DNA from 2 places in the Nitratireductor sp. ATLC21 genome. Region 1 is predicted to be linked to the other one. Evidence: riboswitches for the same ligand, from Rfam matches in the RefSeq annotation. Region 1 holds a riboswitch; the other holds the start of a gene.
The links. A riboswitch is a leader RNA that binds a small molecule or an ion and turns the genes downstream of it on or off. The one in region 1 is predicted to bind thiamine pyrophosphate.

Region 1 (3,403 bases):
TCCGCGCCGCGGTGGCTGCGGTGTTTCTCGCGCAGCGCCTGCAACTCTCCCAGACGGCGCACATTGCGCTTGCGGCGCGCGGTCACGCCATAGCGCAGCCAGTGCTCTTCGCGCTCGATCTTGCGGGCGAGCTTGTGCTGCTCGCGTTCTTCCTCTTCGAGCACCTGATCGCGCCAGTCCTCGAAATGGGCGAACCCCTTGTCGAGCCGGCGCGTCACACCCCGGTCGAGCCACACGGTTGCGCGGCTTACCTTTTCCAGAAATCGGCGGTCATGCGAGATGGTGACCAAAGCAGAAGAGGTTCGCTGCAACTCTTCCTCAAGCCACTCGATCGTGGCAAGGTCGAGATGGTTTGTCGGCTCATCGAGCAGCAGCAGATCCGGCTCCGGCGCAAGCACGCGGGCCAGTGCCGCACGGCGCGCCTCGCCGCCAGAAAGCGTCGCCGGGTCTTCATCGCCCGTGAGCCCCAGCCGGTCGATGACCAGCGCCACCCGGTTGATGTCGTCGGCCGGGCCGAGACCCGCCTCCACATAGGCGCGCACGGTCGCGAAGCCCTGCCAGTCGGGCGTCTGCGGCAGGTAACGTATGGTTGCTGTCGGCTGGCGGAAGATCTCGCCATCCTGCGGCTCCACGAGCCCGGCGGCAATCTTCAACAGGGTCGACTTGCCGGAGCCATTGCGCCCCACCAGCGCAAGCCGCTCGCCGGGGCCGACCATCAGCGAGGCACCGGCCAGCAGCGGCGTGCCACCGAAGGTCAAACGAATATCATCCAGCTTTAAAAGTGGCGGCGCCATGGTTCAGCGTTCTCCGTCATTCAGTAGATGCGCCATGAACAGCGCCCGGCCCTTCATGAGCGTGATGGAAAGGCCGCCATCCGCCACATTGGAAAGCGTGAGCGAGGAACCGAAGGGCACCTCCACGGCATCGAGCGGCCATTTCGCGCCGTCGACCGTGAGGCCGGAAAGCTCCGAAAAGCCGAGGATCGAAAACAGTGTGCCATCAGCATAGGCGAAGCTGTGGCGCCGCCCCGGGACGAGCGGCACGCCTTCCTGATGCCCGCTCGTCAGCTTCGCGGCAATGCCGCGCTCGGAGAGCTGCAATGCCTGCGCGAAATGCAGGAACATGTGGTCGGCCCGTTCGCCACCAAAGGCGCCGGCCAGCAGAAGGCTTGTCGCCCCGGCCTCCAGAGCTGCCGCAATCGCGATCTCGCCGTCGGTCTTGTCCTTCTCGGAGGGAAAGGTGCGGCGCGCCACGTCGACATAGGCATCCTCAAACCCGTCGGGCACGGAATCGAAGTCCCCCACCCAGAGCTCGGGCTTCACATCCAGAAGCGCAGCATGGCGCATGCCCGAATCCGCTGCGATGATGCGGCTGTTGGCGATTTCGGCATCGAGGGCCGGTGTCCGGGTGAGGTCTCCGCCAAGGAGAAGGGTAAATCGGCTCATGGGCGAGGCCCATATCATGCCGGCGAGCCAGCGCCAACGTCGTTTGCGCCATTCAACCCCTTGCGGAGCTGCGCACCGCGCCCTATTTTCCCGGTCGCTCTAACGGGGTGCCGGCGCATTGTCGGCTGAGAGGCTTGGGAAGAACCCAACCAACCCGCGGAACCTGATCCGGCTGATACCGGCGGAGGGATTAGACGCTTTTCATTCAGCGCCTCATTCCCAGACCAGAAAAGAGGAGGCGCAGATGCGCACCACCACCCTGCTTTCCATCCTGGTGCTCGGCACATTGGCCCTTTCCGGGCAGGCAATCGCCCAGGATAAGCTCACGGTGTACACCTATGAGAGCTTCACGTCTGACTGGGGCCCAGGCCCACAGGTGGAAAAGGCGTTTGAGGCGGAATGCGGTTGCGACGTGGAATTCGTTTCGGTCGCCGATGGCGTGGCACTGCTGAACCGTGTCCGGCTTGAGGGCAGCTCCACGAAAGCCGACATTGTGCTCGGCCTCGACAATAATCTTCTCCACGAGGCGCGGGAAACCGGCCTCTTCGCCCCCCACGGTATTGATACGGCCAAGGTAGAGGTGCCGGGCGGCTTTGAGAACGACATTTTCGTTCCCTTCGACTATGGCTACTTCGCCTTCGTCTACGACACCGAAGCCATTGAGACACCACCGGCAAGCCTGAAGGAACTGGTGGAGGCCGAGGGTGATCTGAAGATCGCCATTCAGGACCCGCGCACCTCCACACCGGGCCTAGGTCTTCTGCTCTGGGTCAAGGCCGTCTATGGAGACAAGGCATCAGAAGCCTGGAGCCGGCTGCAGGACAAGGTGCTGACGGTGACACCCGGCTGGAGCGAGGCCTATGGACTGTTCACCAGCGGTGAGGTTCCCATGGTGCTCTCCTACACCACCTCGCCCGCCTATCACCGCATCGCCGAAGACACCGAGCGCTACAAGGCAGCCAGCTTCGCGGAAGGTCACTACCTGCAGGTGGAAGTGGCGGCACAGACGGTTGCGGGCGCGAAGAATCCGCTGTCGCAGAAATTCCTTGCCTTCATGACCGGTCCCGGCTTTCAGGACGCCATTCCCGAAACCAACTGGATGTTCCCGGCCGGAGAAACCTCCGGCAAGTTGAATCCGGTTTTCGATGAACTCGTCAAACCGACCAAAACGCTCGAGTTCCCGCCTGAAGAGGTGGCAAAGAACCGGAAGACATGGGTCGATGAGTGGCTTTCGGTGATGAGCCGCTAAGCACACCCCGGTGCCAGCCATGGACAGACGCATAACCGCAGGGCGTGTCGCGCTAGCGGCCGTCGGCCTGCTTGTCAGCGGAGCCTTTATCGGCCTCGCATTGGAAGCGGCACGCCAGGGTTCTGGCGTGCTGGATGCGTTCGATGCATGGCTTCTGCGCATTGCCCGTTTCACGCTCTGGCAGGCCCTGCTTTCCACGCTGCTCTCGGTGCTCCCTTCGATCCTTCTGGCGCGTGCGCTGGCGCGGCATCCGGCCTTTCCGGGCCGCGCCTTCATCCTGCGCCTGTTCGCCGTGCCGCTTGCGCTGCCAGCCATTGTCGCTGCCCTTGGCGTGCTCGCGCTCTATGGCCGCGCGGGCTTCTTCGCGCCATTCCTGTCGGTCGCCTTCAACGAGCACTGGCCTGGCATCTATGGCCTTTCGGGCATTCTGGTCGCCCATGTCTTCTTCAACCTGCCGCTCGCAACGCGGCTCTTCCTGAACGCGCTTGAAAGCGTGCCGGCAGACCAGTGGCGTCTTGCAGCCCAGCTTGGCATGGGCGCGCGAGCCTCGTTCCGGTTTCTCGAATGGCCGGCCATGCGCGCTGCCCTGCCCGGCATTGCCGGGCTCGTTTTCATGCTGTGCGTCACGTCCTTCACCATCGTCTTGCTACTCGGAGGGGGCCCGCGCGCGACCACACTCGAAGTGGCGATTTATCAGGCCTTGCGCTTC
Region 2 (3,403 bases), on a different contig from region 1:
CCGCCGCATGGGCCGCGATCTTGTAGGTGATGACGCCCGTCTTCACATCGTCGCGGTCGGGCAGGCCCAGATGCTCCTTCGGCGTCACATAGCAGAGCATGGCCGTGCCGAACCAGCCGATCATCGCCGCGCCAATGCCGCTGGTGATGTGGTCATAGCCCGGCGCAATGTCGGTCGTGAGCGGCCCAAGCGTATAGAAAGGTGCCTCGCCGCAGACATCGAGCTGTTTGTCCATATTCTCCTTGATCTTGTGCATCGGCACATGGCCGGGGCCCTCGATCATCACCTGGCAGTCTTTCTTCCAGGCGATCTGCGTGAGCTCGCCCAGCGTCTCCAGTTCGGCAAATTGCGCGGCGTCATTGGCATCGGCAATGGAGCCGGGGCGCAGGCCGTCGCCCAGCGAGAACGAAACGTCATAGGCGCGGCAGATGTCGCAGATTTCCTCAAAATGCTCGTAGAGGAAGCTCTCCCTGTGGTGGTGCAGGCACCACTTGGCCATGATCGAGCCGCCGCGCGAGACAATGCCCGTCACGCGGTCGACCGTCAGCGGGATGTAATGCAGCCGCACGCCGGCATGGATGGTGAAATAATCGACGCCCTGCTCGGCCTGCTCGATCAGCGTGTCGCGGAACACCTCCCAGTTCAGATCCTCGGCGATGCCGTTCACCTTTTCCAGCGCCTGATAGATCGGCACGGTGCCGATGGGCACGGGCGAATTGCGGATAATCCATTCGCGGATGTTGTGGATGTTGCGACCCGTGGAAAGGTCCATCACCGTGTCGCCGCCCCAGCGCGTCGCCCACACCATTTTGTCCACCTCCTCGGCCATGGACGAGGTGACGGCGGAATTGCCGATATTGGCGTTGATCTTCACGAGGAAATTGCGGCCGATGATCATCGGCTCGGCTTCCGGGTGGTTGATGTTGGCGGGAATGATCGCACGACCCTTCGCCACCTCGTCGCGCACGAATTCCGGCGTCACGAAATCGGGAATGGCGGCACCAAAGCTCTCGCCATCGCGCACGAGCGCGGCCTTCGCCTGTTCGCGGCCAAGGTTCTCGCGGATGGCGATATATTCCATTTCCGGCGTGATGATGCCGGCCCGCGCATAGGCGAGCTGCGTCACGGCCTTGCCGTCCCTGGCCCGCAGCGGCTGGTGGCGCGTGGGAAACTCCGGCGTCAGCCGGTCGCCGGAAACGAAACCATTGTCCTCCGGCTTCACATGGCGGCCCTCATAGGCCTCCACATCGCCGCGCGCCTTCACCCAGGCCTCGCGAATGCGCGGCAGACCCCTCTCGATCTCGATCAGCGCGTCCGGATCGGAATAGGGGCCGGAGGAATCATAGACCGTCACCGGCGGCTCGCCGGCGCTCGGGTGCACGGCGATCTCGCGCAGGGGCACGCGAATCTCGGGGTGAAGCTTGCCGGGCTTGTAGATCTTGCGCGATGCCGGCAACGGGCCGGTTGTCACTTTCGGAGCAATAGCATCCATGGGTCAGAGCCTCCTCTGCGTGTTTTGCAATGGAGACCCAGTTCGTGCCGAGAGGAGGAAGAGCTCCGGCGATCCGCTATGGATATGGATTTCGGCTCGAAGGAGCCAGCGACCCGCCAGGCATGCACCATCCCTACGCCAGTATGAACTGGATCAGGTTCATCGGGTCACTGCGCTGCATGGAAAACCATGCCCAGCAGAATCTCAGCCCCTTGGCGGGACCCCCCAGGTGAGGCCGCAAGGTGAGTGAAGAGGGGCACTCTTGTCAAGCGCGGTGATGAAGGCGTGTGGAAAGGCGGGGATCAGCAGGGTTGGTATCGCAGCACACCAACCTCGAAGTCTCCTTCTCCCCGCAACCGGGGAGAAGAAGCTGGCCGCAAGCTCGACACCTTGTCAAAATGCTAGGCGCTTGCCTCAACGCGCGCCTTGGCGCCGGAAATGGTCGGCAGGCTTTCGCCGGCGTCGATGCGCTTCAGAAGTTCGACTTCACGCGCCTGCATCTGGATGGCGCGGTCTGCCACCATGTCCACTTCGTCGGGAGACAGGATCAGCACACCGTTTTCATCGGCCAGCACCGCATCGCCCGGATTGACCACCACGCCGCCAACGCTGACGGGGATGTTCATTTCACCCGAAACGCCCAGCAGCTTGGTGGTGATGGGCGAGGGGCCCCGGCACCACATGGGGAAACCGTGACGCTCGAAATCGGCAACGTCTGTCGCCGGCCCGTCCACCACCGCACCGGCGGCCTTCTTGCGGGCCGCCGTGTGGGTAATGACGCCGCCCCAACAGGCGTGGCGTGTGTCGCCGGCACGATCGATGATCACGAAATCGCCGGGCCGGATATGGTCCATCGCGTAATGCAGAAGCGTGCTGTCGGCATGGGGCAGGCGCAGGGTCACCGCCGTTCCGGCGGCCCGCACCCTGGGCAGCATGGAGCGGATGCCCGTGTCGAGGAAGTTTGCGTGCAGAAAGTGGCCGACCGTGGCGGTCTCCACCTGCATCAGCTTGTCGATCTTGGCCTGTGCCAGCTGCTCCGGCATCGAGTTGACCTGGTACATATGCGTATTCCTTATGCGACGACGTGATGGTCTGCGACAGGCATGGAGCGGCGGATCTGCTCGGCATAGCCGGTGTCGATGGTCGCGCTTGCATGGCCGACGCGGTCCGAGCAGTTGGCGATGGTCACGCCCCATGGATCGATGATCAGCGAGTGGCCGAAACACAGCTTTTTGCCTTCGTCATGCCCGAAGATCTGGGCCGATGCGGCCACATAGGACTGGGTCTCGATGGCGCGGGCGCACAGAAGCTGTTCCCAATGGTCCTTGCCGGTCTGCAGCGTGAAAGCGGCGGGCAGCACGATCACCTCGGCGCCCTTGTCACGCAGCTTGCGGAACAGCTCCGGGAAGCGCAGATCGTAGCAGATGGCGCAACCGATTTTCACGCCTTCCAGCTCGTAGACGACCACGTCCTCGCCGCGCTTCATCGTGTCGGATTCCAGATAGCTCTGGCCGCCCGGAACCTTCACGTCGAAGAGATGGATCTTGCGGTAGCGGGCAATCTCCTTGCCCTGCCGGTCGAACACGATGGTCGTGTTGTAGCACTTCTCGCCCGCAGCCTCGGCCATGGAGCCGGCGTGAATGTTCACCTTCAGCTCGGCGGCCAGGGCCGACATGGCGCGGTAGGCTTCGCCATCGGGAAAGGTTTCCGCATGGGCGCGGCGGCTTTCCACGGTCCCGCCCATATAGGTGAAGGTTTCGGGAAGCACGACGAGATCGGACTTGTCCTCGGCAACGGCCTTGCGGATCAAGGCTTCCGCATCGGCAATGTTCTTTGCCTTGTCGTCCTGCGAGTTCATTTGAATGACGGAGATTTTCATGAATTTCCCTTGCTTTGGAGTTTGAGCGGGGC

Region 2: linked by a shared signal. The riboswitch ahead of thiC (phosphomethylpyrimidine synthase ThiC) and the one ahead of thiB (thiamine ABC transporter substrate binding subunit) in region 1 are both predicted to bind thiamine pyrophosphate.

The regions. Positions count from the first base shown of each region.
Region 1 covers NZ_JBXUOU010000003.1:705,643-709,045, reverse strand. Annotated here, with positions in the region: gene AC2CHD_RS17910 (ABC-F family ATP-binding cassette domain-containing protein) at 1-794, opposite strand, end outside; gene AC2CHD_RS17905 (thiamine diphosphokinase) at 798-1,445, opposite strand; TPP riboswitch at 1,539-1,652, shown strand; gene thiB (thiamine ABC transporter substrate binding subunit) at 1,690-2,694, shown strand; gene thiP (thiamine/thiamine pyrophosphate ABC transporter permease) at 2,714-3,403, shown strand, end outside.
Region 2 covers NZ_JBXUOU010000004.1:218,447-221,849, forward strand. Annotated here, with positions in the region: gene thiC (phosphomethylpyrimidine synthase ThiC) at 1-1,492, opposite strand, end outside; TPP riboswitch at 1,605-1,730, opposite strand; gene AC2CHD_RS19015 (RraA family protein) at 1,894-2,553, opposite strand; gene AC2CHD_RS19020 (carbon-nitrogen hydrolase family protein) at 2,565-3,371, opposite strand.